One region of the Halomonas sp. KO116 genome, then DNA from elsewhere that is predicted to be linked to it. Evidence: predicted binding sites of a transcription regulator. Region 1 holds the regulator's gene; each other region holds the start of a gene.
The links. The regulator PhoB, encoded in region 1, activates phosphate uptake and scavenging genes when phosphate is short. The targets are predictions, from matches to a motif close to TGTCATANNNNTGTCANA.

Region 1 (4,801 bases):
CTCGGCGATACGCTAAGACCCGCGGCTTCGGCAAGCGCCGTACGCGGCGTTAGGCCAGTTGCCATTAGTACGAGATCGGCGCTGATAGCCTCGCCGTTATCCAATCGTAATACGATGTCATCACCACTGCTGGGTGTTAGTGAATCTATCGTGCGGCCTAAGCAGAGTCGGATGCCTGCCTCATTGAAGGCATCGCCCAGGGCGTTGCCCAGCGGTATGGGCAGCAGGCGGGGCAGTAGCGTAGCTTCAGGCGCTATGACGCTGACGTGATGACCTCCGGCGTACAGGTCATTAGCAAATTCACAGCCGACCAGCCCGGCGCCAACAATCGCCACCCTTGCTGGGCCTTGGCCTAACGCCTGATAAAAGCGTCGGTAGTCGTCTAAGTCATTAATGGTGAAACAGCGTGGGGCTACGCTGGGGTCGATGCTGAATGGCACCCTGGGCGCAGCGCCAGTGGCTAATACCAGTGTTTCGTAGCTTAGTTTTTCAGAGCTTAGTTTTTCAGAGCTTAGTTTTTCATAGTTGGGCGCTTGTCCAACGTCGAGAAGAAGTGTCCGGTTATCCACATCCAGTGCCGCCACGGGGGTGTGGGTAATGATGCGGACGTTTAACTCATCGCCCAGCTCGGCAGCGTTTCGCTGGGCCAGTTTGTCGGGCGCTAGGCCTTTAGCGAAGCCGGTGGAGAGTAACGGTTTGCTGTAATCGTCACCGCTGTCAGCACTAATCAACGTGATTGAACGCTGGTCACCGAGACGGCGTAGTGCCCGGGCTAAGCCAATCCCGGCCATTCCCGTGCCAATAATGACCAGCGCAGCGTGGGATGAAGAGAGCTCTGGTTGTGAGGTGGGCATGCAGACACCAAAAAAGTCGCTGAAACAAAAGCCTGTTAGTGCTGCATGTTACACTAGTCGATCCGTTTATTGCCCTGGAGAACTTGGTGACGCCTGCAGCTTTTCGGCAAACTTCTCACTTTTCGAGCTGGCGTCCCGTTGCTGCGGCGCGGCCTGTCATGAGCCCTTCCTGGTGGCAGTGGGTTGCTTCTACCGACTCGTTAACCGCCCGCTTAATAACCGCTGGTGGTGAGAAACAGTTTCGGGTGCGGCTGCTACGCCAGGGCGTAGGCTGGCCGCGAGAGGATGAGGCACGGGCGTTGGGCATTGCTCCCAAGCGCTACGCATGGCTGCGTGAAGTCGCGCTGTGCTTGGATGAAACACCGTGGGTGGTAGCGCGCTCCGTCGCCCCGCTTACGCAGTTAAAGGGCCAGCGTTTGGAAGGGTTAGGTGAGCGCTCGCTAGGCAGTTGGTTATTTCGTCAGCCAGGTTTAATTCGCGGGCCGCTTGAAGCCACTACCCAATCCCCCTTATTTGCTCGTATGAACGGTATCGAGAGCGACTGTACCTGGGGCCGACGCTCAGTGTTTTATCACGGCGGTAAGCACGGTGGACTGTCGTTGTTGGTGCAGGAGTATTTTTTGCGTGCGATGGCGGATGACCTTGACCTGCCATCGCGCTAGGCTAGCGCCTGCATCTTATTTTTCGTGAGGTAAGCATGGATCGTTCACTGTTGCGGCCGAAGGGATGGGCTCGCGTGGCAGATTTTATACAGCTGATGCGTTTGGATCGACCCATTGGCACTTGGTTGTTGATGTGGCCGACGCTTTGGGCGCTGTGGATTGCCGCTAAAGGGGTACCCGGCCGTGATGTACTGCTGATTTTTGTGGCCGGTGTTTACGTCATGCGCGCGGCTGGCTGTGTGGTGAACGATTATGCAGATCGCCATTTCGATGGCCATGTGAAACGCACTAAGCATCGCCCGCTCGCCACCGGTCGAATCAGCGAAACCGAGGCTCAATTGTTGTTTATTGGTTTGGTGGCCACAGCGTTTATTTTGGTGCTACTGACTAATTGGTTTACGGTGCTGCTCTCGCTGGGCGGAGTATTTCTGGCGGTTATTTACCCGTTCATGAAGCGTTATACGCACTTTCCCCAGGTGGTGCTGGGGGCGGCATTCTCATGGGCAATTCCAATGGCCTTTGGCGCCGTGCTGGGCCATGTGCCGTTGGAAGCGTGGCTGCTTTTCGGTGCAAACGTGCTATGGACGGTGGCGTACGACACGCAATACGCCATGGTCGATCGCGACGATGATTTAAAAATTGGTATTAAATCGACAGCTGTGCTGTTTGGCGACGCGGATCGCCTAATAATCGGCCTACTCCAGGTAGCCACCCTGGGGTTGCTGGCATGGGTAGGCTGGCGGGTTGGGTTAGGTGGGTTCTTTTGGCTAGGGCTCGCTGCAATGGCGGCAACTTTCCTGCATCAGCAGCGCTTAATTCGTTATCAGGAGCGGGATCTCTGTTTCCAGGCGTTTCTGAATAATCACTGGTCGGGGCTGCTGATTTTTGCGGGTATTGCGCTAAGTTGGTGGCCTGCGGCGGGTCAGTAACTGCCATTGTCATGTAACTGTCATCAAGTCATGGTGTTATCGTCACTGACATGTCATTGAACTGTTTTTCTTTGAACTGGCTTTTTTGCACACCGTGAGGCTCTGGTATGACCGCCAAAACCGTTCTGATTGTCGATGATGAATCGTCGATTCGCGAGATGATCGCGGTAGCGCTGGAAATGGCTGACTACCGTGTGCTCGAAGCAGATAACGCCCAGGATGCTCATGCCATGGTGGTTGACCACCAACCTGATTTATTGCTGCTTGACTGGATGATGCCTGGCACCAGCGGTATTGAGCTGGCTAGGCGCTTGAAGCGCGAAGAAGCTACCGCCGAGATCCCGATTATTATGCTCACCGCTAAAGGCGAAGAGGATAATAAGATCCAAGGGCTTGAAGCTGGCGCCGATGACTATATCACCAAGCCCTTTTCGCCCCGCGAATTGGTGGCACGGTTAAAAGCAGTGCTGCGCCGCGCGACGCCCCGTGGCGTTGAGGACCCAATTGAGATTAATGGCCTGTTGCTTGACCCGGTAAGTCACCGGGTAAGCGCTCACGGCAAAGCGTTGGAAATGGGTCCGACCGAGTATCGTCTTCTGCAGTTTTTTATGACTCACCAAGAGCGCGCTTACACACGCAGCCAGCTGCTTGACCAAGTGTGGGGCGGCAATGTTTACGTTGAAGAGCGCACGGTCGATGTGCATATTCGCCGCTTACGAAAAGCGCTGGGCGATGTGCATCAAAACCTGATTCAAACGGTTCGGGGTACCGGATACCGTTTCTCTGCACGGGTGTAAATGTGCGCCTATGGAGCCGTGAACTGTGGCGTCTAGCGTGGCTGGCCACACTGGGTACTTGCTTAGGCTGGTTATTGGGCTCAGCAGGGCTAGGGCTTGCGGCAGGGCTTGCAGTATGTCTGTTCTATCACTTGCGGCAGCTACGCGAACTTTATTTATGGCTAACCCTACATCCTCACGATGAGCCGCCTGCCGCTCACGGTATGTGGGGTGAATTGTTTGATCGTTTATACCGCTATCAGAAAAGCCAGCGTATAACGCAAAGTCGGCTGCGCGCTACCTTGGCCCGTATTCAAGAGTCGTCTGAAGCGATGCGCGACAGTGTGGTCATGCTCGACCGCCACGGTGATCTGGAATGGTGGAACAGTGCTGCAACGAACATGCTGGGGCTACAAACCGCCCATGATCGTGGTCAACACATTACCAACCTACTGCGCGAGCCAAGTTTCATCCGCTATTTCAATGCGCGGGAGTATGGCGAGCCGCTAACGCTGACGTCGCCGATTGACGAGCGTCGAATCCTGCAGTATCAAATTACCCTGTACGGCGACGATGAACGGCTGGTAATGGCCCGGGATATCACGCGCTTGCACCGCCTGGAACAGATGCGGCGCGACTTTGTTGCCAACGTCTCTCACGAGCTGCGCACGCCGCTAACCGTCCTTTCCGGCTATCTGGAAACCTACAGCGATATTGCTGACCAGTTGCCGCCGCGTTTGGGCAAAAGCATCAACCAGATGCAGGAACAGACGCAGCGAATGCAAAACCTGGTCAATGATCTATTGCTGCTCTCCCGGTTGGAAATCGACCAGGGGGGGGAAGATCACCATCCGCTGTCGTTAGGGCCTTTGCTACAAAGCATTTGTGATGATGCGCTGGCGCTGTCGAATCAGCGTCATACCATTACAGTCGCGCTTGAAAGCGATGCACGCCTGCTGGGTAGTGAACAGGAAATTCGTAGCGCCATCTCTAACCTCGCTTTCAATGCCGTTCGCTATACGCCAGCAGGTAGCCACATCACATTACGCTGGAAAGCTAGCGCGACTGGTGGCGGCTATATCGATGTGGAAGACAATGGTGAAGGGATTGATCCTGTCCATATTCCCCGACTAACCGAACGTTTTTACCGTGTCGACAAAGGCCGCAGCACCGCAACTGGCGGCACTGGCTTAGGCTTGGCAATCGTCAAGCACGTACTATTACGCCACGATGCGCAATTACAGATTGAATCCCACCCGGGTAAAGGGGCGCTTTTTCGCTGCTCATTTCCCGCTTCACGTCTTGTATAGGTCTCAGTAAGCGACCTTTCGCACCATACCTGTAAAGGTGTGCAATATTGGCATGTGAGGTTGGTAAGAGTTTACTCATGTGCCATTTTTATACAGTTTTTAGGCTTGGTATTTCGATGTTAACAGAGTGATATAGCTTAACTTGTTTTAATTAAGTCATTGATTTTTATTTGTTTAATTTTATTTTTTTGTTTTTGGCATGCCCGCTGCATTGTTAAAAAAAAGGAAGACGACCGCAGGAAATGCTGGCTTGTATATAAGCCCTTCTTT
Region 2 (4,801 bases), 370 kb from region 1:
AGCGCATGATCTGACGCGACGTTTTCGGGTCGAGGCTGGCGGTAGGCTCATCAACCAGCAGCAGCTTGGGGCTCTGCAGCAGTGCCCGGGCGATACCGACGCGCTGGCGCTGACCACCGGAAAGGGCATCAGCGCGCTTATCGATAGCATGAGGAAGCCCTACCCGCTCGAGTAGCCGAAAGGCTTCGACGACTGCTTCCTGTGGGTAGCGACGCAAAAAACTGCGCCAAAAACCGACATAGCCGAGCTGGCCGGATAGCACGTTTTCCATCACGGTGAGCCGGTCGACCAGGGCATACTCCTGGAAAATCATCCCCATTGAGCGGCGCGCCTGGCGAAGCTTCTGCCCTGAAAGCTTGGTCAGCTCCGTGCCTTCCAGGCGAATACTGCCCTGGGTAGGCTCCACTAACCGGTTCACACAGCGAATGAGGGTACTTTTACCCGCGCCGGATGGCCCAATTAGCGCCATTACCTGGCCTTTGGGCAGCGTGAGTTCAATGTCCGTCAGCGCCCGATCCCCGGTGGGGTAACGCTTACCAACGCCGCTTAGTGTCAACATTTTTCCTGCCTCATCTGTATAGCGAAACGGCCAGAAAGGGGTGCCTTCCTGGCCGTGCAGTACCGTTTACCTTAACGATCAGTCACAGTCGTAAGTCACACCGTTAGCATCGGCAATGGTGCGAATAACCGACCAATTTTCCTGATAGGTAATCGGAATAAACTGCGCTTCACCAGAGTTGGCAAATTCTGCTTCAAGCGGGGTGCCTGACCAGTCATAGCTGAAGAACGCGTCCTGAATTTTCTCGGCAAGCTCAGGGTTCAGGTTGTTCGCCAAACCGTAAGCCGTGGTCGGGAAGGTTTCTGAGGTGTAGATAATGTCGTAGTCTCCCTCATTCACGACGCCACGGGAAATCATCCGCTTGCCCACGGAGTTAGCGATGGCGGCCGCATCGTAGTCTTCGTTCACCACACCCAGGATGGAATTGTCATGGGAGCCCGAGAAAGCGGTTTCAAAATCTTCACCCGCTTCCATGCCGTACTCGGAGCGCAGCAGTGCAGAGGGGGCGCGGAAACCAGAGTTAGAGGTCTCAGAGGTAAAGGCTAGTTGGCGACCTTCCAGGTCTTCAACGGACTCAATGCCACTGCCCGGATAGGTGATGATCTCCATTTCGTAGCCAAAGCTGCCATCGTCTGCTGCCATCATGGCAAACGGACGGAAACCACCGCAGTTCACCGCCACCGGTACACCGCCGGTATTAAAGCCGGCAACGTGCAAACGGCCAGCGCGCAGCGCTTCCTGCTGGGCGGCGTTGGACTGCACGGGGAAGAACTGCACTTCTTTACCCGTTGCTTCGCTCAGGTGTTCGAGAAAATCAGACCATACGTCAGCGTAAACCGCAGGATCTTCTACCGGCGTATAGGCAAACACGAGCGTATCGGGATCGGCCCACTGAGACTCATCGCTAGGTGCATCGGCGACCATATCGCCATCGTTATCGACATAACGCGATGAGAGATCCGCTGAAGCGTTCACGGCAACCAAGGCGAAGGCACTGGCGACGGCGGCGCTGATCAACGTGCGGGAGAGGGATAACGTCTGCATGGGACACCTAACGTGTTGTTAAAAGATAGCAACAATCCTGACCACTTCAGATGACAACGGCGGGGCATTTATATGACCACTTAGTGACGTTTTGACGAACGTCACATGACAGGAACGTTTCATAAGCCAACACAGTGAACGCGTCGCTCAACAAACAGGCTGTTACCGGGATTTTTTTTGGCTTGGTGCTTCAACTCAGACAGTTCAGCGGCAATATCCAGCGCTCTGCAAGTCGCCGTATCGGTGATGGGCTTTACCGCAATCGACACGCTAACAAAGGGGAAAAAGTGATACTGTTTTGGCGGTTTCAATCTGAATCCCACCTCTCAGCCGATCGGCATCTTCGTAGAAACCGGGCGCCATTACTTCGAAAGAGCGTAGGATTTGGCCACAAACGCTCTCCCAGTGGTCAAGCGGTAGCAGCATCATAAAATCATCACCGCCAATATGGCCGATAAAGCCACCCACGTTATCCACCTGCGCTTGCAGCAGCCGTGATAGAGAAATAATGATGTGGTCGCCTCGTGCGTAGCCATAGGCATCGTTAAAGGCTTTAAAGTTATCTAAGTCAACGTAAGCGGCAGCAAAGCCTTGCTCGTCAGACACGCGCCGTTTGGCATACAGCGCGACCTGAAAGCCCATCGTCCGGTAGTGATCCACCGCTTGGCGCATCAGCTCGTAATCATGAATAGGCACGTGTTCAGTGAGCTCAATCACTACCCTTGCCGGGGGCAGGCCACTGTCACGAATAAAACCTAGCGTTAAGCCTTCGCGAAAATCACGCTCGACGATGGTTAGCGGCATCACGTTAAGAAACAGCAGCCCGGGTTGCTTAAGTTCGGCAAAGCGGTAAATCGCCAACCGCCGGCAGAGGATATCTAACTCCACCAGCTTTCCTGCCTGGGTGGCAACTTCAAACAGTCGTAACGGCGAGTGAAGCGGCGATGTCCTCGGTCCACGAATCAGTGCTTCGTAACCATAAACGGCCTGCTGACTAGCATTCACAATGGGCTGAAAAAGAACATGCAACTCTTCTTTTGCAATGATCTTTTTCAGCCACTGCGCTTCTTGTGCGGTCATTTGCCGGCTGCCCTATTCTGCCACCCCAATCAATGGCGGTGGTACCTATTGAGTGCACCATCCCTGGAAGTGATTGATAGGCGGAAAGCGTGCGTCATTTTCGTGACATTATCATGACAATCCCCTGCTGAGTCAGATAGTTAGCGCCCTACACCGTGTTCGAGATCGGGGCTGTTCAGGTAAGCGTTTTTGCTGGTGGAGGGAAGACCACATCGCGGCCATCGGCATCGAGCTGACGAATATCGATCGGAGACCCTTTCTCGTCCAGGGTTACCAGCCCAATGCCGCTGGCATTCCAAAGCCGTTCGCCAGCGCTGGCGCGATCAGGGTCACGGGGGTGAACACTCAGCTTACGACGCTTAGTAAACCAGTTGAGTGGCGACATCGGCGCATAAAGCCAGCGATTCAACCGATCGAAAGTATTGAGCAGTGTGGCCGGGAAGGTGTTTTTAATGCCGCTTGATGTGATTTGCCACAGGTGCGGCGAGCGCCGCTGATGGCGCACTACGATGTCGTAGACAAAGGAGTAGTGCACATCGCCTGACAAAATCACGTAGTTGCCGGGGGTTTTGGAGTGTCGCCATATTTGCAGCAGCGTACTGGCTGCCCCGCGATGGGCCATCCAGTTCTCTGCGTCGACCACCAACGGCTTGCCCACGGCGGTAAAGATTTTTTGAACTCCCTCGATCAGCTTGACCCCAAACATCGGGGCGGGCGAAATGATTACCGCGCTTTTAGCGCCCATTAGCGCTTGCTGCATTTCCATGAGCGCCTCCCAATCCATCAACCCGGAAGGGTGGCTGAGATTGCGCTCGCTGCGCCAACGGCGGGTGCGGGTATCCAGCACGATTAAGGCAGGCGTACCCGGCACCTGAAACTCCCAGCCCTGAAAACACAGTAGCCGCTCAATGAAGCCATCTTGCTCGGCGCATACCAGCGGCTGGCTGCCATCACCCAGCAGCGTCGAGGCGTGATGGGTTAGTGGGTTGAGCTTATCAGGGTCGTTCCCCCAGGCCTGACAGAGCAAATAAGCCACCAGAGCGTTACCGATAATGCGCTTCGAGAACGGATGGCCGTAGGCAGCGAGTTCCCAGTCAGCGGAAAGGTTCCAGTCATCGGTCACATCGTGGTCATCGAAGATCATCAGGCTGGGTAAGTGCGCCATTAACCGCGCGCACTGCGGCAAACCTGCCACGAAGCTGTCTATCACCGCCTGCTCTTGACGATAGAGCTCGGCATTTTTTTTATCTAAAGCAGGCGCGTCGAACGTAATCACTCGCCAGGGCACCGGGGACCATACCAGGCAGTACATGGCGAGCATTTCAGCCAGTGTCATTAAATGGTTCTGCGCATTCGCCGACGTAAAGACCGGCTTCTTGACGCCGCTAAAAAAGCGCTTGCGTAGCGCCACATTGTTGGCCACATCCGGCAGCAACTCGGCGCGCCGATAGTAGCTATCGGGCGAATCATACAGCGCTTGGCTATCGTCGACCGTGGCGCCTTCCAGCCACTCATCCACCAACCCTAGCCGTTCAATAAGCGCATGCACGGCGCGCAGCATCGGGCCGGCCACATCGTCAGCATAAATTTGATCACCGGTCATCAAAAGCCAAGCGGGCCACTCGGCTGGGGCGCCTTGCTGCTCGGCGAGCCAGCTATCGGCGCGCACCAAACCATCGTCACTGTCGTGATGGGGTTTGCGGCAGGAACCATGCATAAGCCGGTGATGCCGCGAGGCAATCACAAAGGCGGGATAAGCGGCGCCGTCATAACATAGCCATGGCGCCCACTCGGGCAATGAGCGCCAATCACCCGTTGCCGTTTCAACTTGCAGGTCGTACTCAATGCGCTCATCGTAGGGCAGCGGTGAATCCAGCTCCATATCAATTAGATAAATAAAGGCGCGCTGGCCGATAGGAATGCACTGCTGGTGATGCGCCAAACCAATCGACGCGGCATTACTCTGCCCAGGCCGCAGTATTAGCGTCATATTTAATCGCCGAGTGGCGACCATCCAAAGTACCAGCCGAGTCGTGCTGATGCGTCTTAATAAGGGGCCGGCTAATATATCGGGCAGCGTATCAGTGCCATTCATCCAATGAAGTCTCCGTTATCCAT
Region 3 (4,801 bases), 520 kb from region 1:
GGCCTCAATGCGCTCCAGGTGATGACGCTGGAGGAGGGCAAAGAACTGGTGCACGTCGCGCATCGCGCCCCACTCGCTAGCGAGGGTTGGCGCTTCGGGCAGCGGGCGCTTTAGGCGGGGCATGCTCTGGGTAAACGCTGGCGTGTCCCGAGTGCCCAAGGCCGCTAAGGCCCCCCAGGGGCGCGGCAGCGGGTTCTCCAGGGCAAAGCATTTGTGAACGGCACAGCCATGCTGGTTGAATATCTGTAGGCTCCAGCGCCACTGCGCTTCTTCCACGCTGGTGTCAGGCATAGGATCACGAATCAGGCAGGCCCAGTGCCAGTGAGTGTAGAGCAAGCGGAGATCCAGGCCACCTGGGTCGAGTAACAGGCCTGTTTGTGGTCCGCCGCCAAGTTCAGGGTAATCGCCGGTTTGCTCTAACACGGCCAGCCGGGAGCGAGTCAACGCCTTCACCCACCCCAGTTGGGGCAGGTAGGCGGCGACATCGCTGGGCGAGAGCGGCAGCGTCCAAACGTCGCGCCCTAACCGGGCGGCCTGCAGCTCGCCTTCGCTGATCGATAAGCGCTCGGCAATCTCAATCGCAGGTAGCCGCGGCTGCGCGCAGCGTGCCGCGTCAAAGGCTTCGATAATCGCGATCTGTTGGGATGGAATCATGATGCACCTCTATCGGGTTGACTGTATGGATTTACCACTGCCAGTTAAGGGTGGCGAAAAGACTGCGCCCATCGCCCAGACTGCCGTCGGGGCGGTACCATACCTTGTCGCCAACATTGGCAAGGCGCAGCGAGGTATCCACGGCCGGGGTGAGTTGCCAGGCGAGATGCACATCGTGTAGGCCGTAACCGGGAAGGCGCTCGTCATCGCCCTGCTTATCGAAAGATTGGGCAAAGCGTGCTTGCCAGCCCAGGCGGATATCGCTGCTGTACAGCGCCACCTCGCTACCCAGGGTGGCTTCCAGGGGTGTTTGACTGCCTAGGGGCTCGCCAGAATCACGGTCTTTGCCGGAGACTTCCGAAAGACCCACAAAGCTGGTGAGTAGCGGGAAAGCGCTGGGCTGCCAGGTCACCCGGGCGTCATAGCCCCATAGCTGGGCGCGCTGAACGTTCACCGCCTGGGTGGTGCCCGCCATGATGTCGACGTGGGTGTCGATAAAATCGTCGGCGCGGGTGTCGAAGTAGCTGGCACGAACCTGCCAGTCGCCCTGATGCCAGACCACGCCGCTTTCCCAGGTGTGGCTGGATTCAGGCGAGAGGTTGGGATTGGGAATCCAGTAATTGTCCGGCGTGCAGAAGGCTGGCCCGGCGCAGAAACCGGCAAAGTGGCGCTCGTTGGCGTAAAGCTCAGAAAGGCTGGGGGCTCGGAAGGCTTCGGCGTAGCCGGAGAACAGCATCAGGGCATCGTCGGGTCGCCAAGCGAGGCGAAAACGCGGTGACACTTGGTCGTGGACACTATCGGCTTCATTACCGCTGGCGTCGTAACGGTCGTAGCGGGCTCCCAAGCCAATATCAAACTGCCCAGCCCCACCATCGGCTAGATAGCTGCCAGCGGTAAGGGTGGTGTCGAGATAGGCGGCCTGGGTGTCGATATCGGCGTTGGGGAAGCCATTCGCTTCGCCATCTGGCCGTTGGCGTGCTTGCTCCAATTCGGCGCCGAACACCAGTGTTTGCGAGAGCCAGCCGTGATCCATAGTGTGGAAGCCGTCGCTCTGAAGACCGACCCGCTCTAGGGTGCGGTTGGCCTGGGGCTCGTCGATATCCTGCTGACTAAAGGTAAGCTGCGAAGTGACTTCGGTGGCAGCGCTGGGTTGCCAGCGGTGGCCCAACTGGACGTTGTTGCTTTCCACATCGCGGTCATGCAGCGGATTGCTGGCATCGGTGGAAAGCTGCTGTGGGTTGGCGGGCTGGGTGGCGCGTTCGTCGTAGTGCTGCCAGCTCATAAACAGCCGCTGGTCGTCGCTTGGCTCCCAACCACCTTTTAGCAGCAGGCTATTGAGCGTGGCATCCTCTTCGGCTTCATCGCCCCCGGCGCGGCGAATATCGCCGGATTCACTCCGGCCAATTGAAAACAGGCCATCCACCCGGCCATTGGCGGTATCGCGGCGGCCAAAGGCGGTTAGGCTGCCGCGCAGTTCGTCGCTGGCCGTCGCACCGCCTACGGAAAGGCGTACACCACTATCTTTGCCGGGGGCCAGCAGGTCATTGGCATCCACACTGGTGAAACTAACCACGCCGCCCATGGCATTGCTGCCGTAAAGGCTGGAGAGTGCGCCGCGCGCTATCTGTACTTCTTGAATCAAACCAGGGTCGAGGAAGAAGTTGCCGATGTGGCCGGTGGAGATATCCTGGCGAACGCCATCCAAACGTACCAGCACCCCTTTGCTGCCAAAGCCGCGCATACTCAACGTTTGGCCATTTCGGCGCCCTTGACCCGCCACGTGCAGGCCGGGTTGGCGGCTAAGCACGTCTTCGACCCGGCTGGCGGTGGTCAGCACAGCATCATCGCGATCAATAACATCGATAATTAGCGGCGCCTGTGAAAGATCCGTAGGCGCTCGGGTGCCGGTGACCGTCACTGGATTAAGCTCGGCGTCGTCTGCTTGGGCGGCTAGCAGTGGGAGCAGCGTTAAATAGAGGCCACCAAAAGTGCGTGTGTGGTTCATGAGCCAGAGAGTTCCAACAGGGATAAGTAGAAGAGGTCGCTGGCTGGGTGCGATGGGCTACCTGGCTGGCTTTGCTATATAAATTTTTAATTTAATTAGGTGCTTAGATGTTAAGGACGTTAGGCGTTAAGGATTAACTTACCGCTTTTAGTACGTCGCAATACATAGCGGCGCTGTTCATGGTGAATAACCAACTGGCCTGAGCTGCCAAGTAATTCTTGGCTATCCACCTCGCGGGGCGTCGAGGCCGACGTATCTCCCTGACCAGTGCCCTTTGCGGGTAACTGCATGAGAGAGCAACTCCTATGTTAATGATAACTATTAGCGTTAATTTAGCAGAGTTGCAGACATCCCTCAATAGGTTTGGGGAGTAAAGGTGGCTAGCATTCGACCGTTCTTCATCTAAATGCAGGCGCTCCGTCATCTTGCTGTCATTTAGCTTCTTTAGTGTCTCCTAACGTTTAATCGTTGGCCTACAAACGATCAGGGGGAGACCATAATGAGTAAAGAGATCGAAGACCATCGCCTGTTTAACCACAGCGGCAACCAACCTTTTGCCGAAGTATTGGCGCGCCATGTGTCACGGCGCGACGTGATGCGCGGTGGTTTGAGCATGGCGGCTGCCTCAATGCTTAGCTTTGGCGGTGCTGCTCAAGCGCTTGCCTCAAGCGGCGCGCAAAAAACACCCCTGACGCTGGCGTTTGAGGCGATTCATGGGTCACTCACCGATGCCGTGGTGGTGCCGGAAGGTTATGTGGCCCAAGTCTTGGTGCCGTGGGGCACGCCGCTTAACCAAAATGTTACCTGGCAGCCCGAACAGCCGATGACTGCGGAGCGTCAGGCGGAGAGTGTGGGCATGCATCATGACGGTATGGCCGGTTTTTCCCTGGATGCTGACAACGCCTCACGTCGATTTATACTGGCCCTCAATAACGAATATATCGATCAAGATGCACTATGGGCACCTCAGGGCGGCCCCACCAATGCTGAAGCGGGTAAGCGGCCAGCAGAGGAGTCGCGCACCGAAATCAACGCTCACGGTGTCACCGTTGTCGAGGTCGAAAAGGACGCCAGCGGCCAATGGGCGCATGTGCCGGGGTCGCGCTATAACCGCCGCTTCACCAGCGCGACGGTGATGGAGCTTTCCGGGCCCGTGGCAAGCAGTGACTACGTCAAAACGCGCTTTTCGCCTGAGGGCAACCAAACCCGTGGTACCAACAATAACTGTGGTCACGGGGTAACGCCCTGGGGAACCTATATTGCCTGTGAAGAGAACTGGCCAAACGTCTTTGTTCATACTGGCGAGCGCTTCCAGGACGACGCGCGCATCGGTATTCCCACTGAACGCGGCCGCTATGCCTGGGAAACCTCGGCGGGTGACGCTTCAGAGCAGAACGATGAGTTTGCCCGCTTCGATATTACCCCCCGCGGCGAGCGCGCCGAGGATGACTACCGTAACGAAGCGCGTACCTTCGGCTATCAGGTAGAAGTCGATCCTTACAGCGATGCCCTTGCGGTTAAGCGTACGGCACTTGGGCGTTTCCGCCATGAAGGGTGCTGGTTAGGCAAGCTGGAAGCCGGTCAGCCAGTGGTTTACTACTCGGGGCACGATTCCCGAAACGAGTACGTATATAAATACGTCTCCGATGCCGCCTGGGATCCCGCCGATGCCAATCGTCCCGGTGAGCACTATGACCGTCTTGCCATCGGCAGCAAGTATTTGGATAACGGCACCCTCTATGTGGCCCGTTTTCACGCCGATGGCAGTGGTAAGTGGCTGCCGCTGACACCTGCTGCGCAATCACAGGACGGCCGAACGCTGGCAGCGGCCTTAGGCCTGGCTGAGGACGATTTAGCCGGTGTGATTATCAATACCTGCGACGCGGCAGACTTAATGGGCGCCACGCCGATGGATCGTCCCGAATGGGCGACCGTTGATCCGGCTTCGGGGGATGTTTACCTCACCTTAACCAACAACACGCAACGCACAGGTGAAGAAACAGCACCGACTTATACCAACGGTGGCGATAGCTTGGAGCAGGTGGGGGTAGGTTACGACTTGGCACCCACTAATGCGGCTAATCCACGTGCCAATAACGAGGCTGGGCACATTATCCGCTGGCGCGAAAGCCGCTTACCGAA

Region 2: phnD (phosphate/phosphite/phosphonate ABC transporter substrate-binding protein) is a predicted target of PhoB. The motif match lies at 1,675-1,692, and genes of this name have one in related genera.
Region 3: KO116_RS02965 (PhoX family protein) is a predicted target of PhoB. The motif match lies at 3,078-3,095, and genes of this name have one in related genera.

The regions. Positions count from the first base shown of each region.
Region 1 is NZ_CP011052.1:115,947-120,747, forward strand. Features, by position in the region: gene KO116_RS00570 (NAD(P)/FAD-dependent oxidoreductase) at 1-854, opposite strand, end outside; gene KO116_RS00575 (chorismate--pyruvate lyase family protein) at 893-1,516, shown strand; gene ubiA (4-hydroxybenzoate octaprenyltransferase) at 1,552-2,445, shown strand; gene phoB (phosphate regulon transcriptional regulator PhoB) at 2,553-3,242, shown strand; gene phoR (phosphate regulon sensor histidine kinase PhoR) at 3,245-4,531, shown strand.
Region 2 is NZ_CP011052.1:4,396,950-4,401,750, forward strand. Features, by position in the region: gene phnC (phosphonate ABC transporter ATP-binding protein) at 1-559, opposite strand, end outside; gene phnD (phosphate/phosphite/phosphonate ABC transporter substrate-binding protein) at 638-1,603, opposite strand; gene KO116_RS20150 (EAL domain-containing protein) at 1,874-2,683, opposite strand; gene KO116_RS20155 (alkaline phosphatase D family protein) at 2,859-4,778, opposite strand; gene KO116_RS20160 (sensor histidine kinase) at 4,794-4,801, opposite strand, start outside.
Region 3 is NZ_CP011052.1:634,640-639,440, forward strand. Features, by position in the region: gene KO116_RS02955 (ChuX/HutX family heme-like substrate-binding protein) at 1-654, opposite strand, end outside; gene KO116_RS02960 (TonB-dependent receptor domain-containing protein) at 686-2,659, opposite strand; gene hemP (hemin uptake protein HemP) at 2,779-2,949, opposite strand; gene KO116_RS02965 (PhoX family protein) at 3,159-4,801, shown strand, end outside.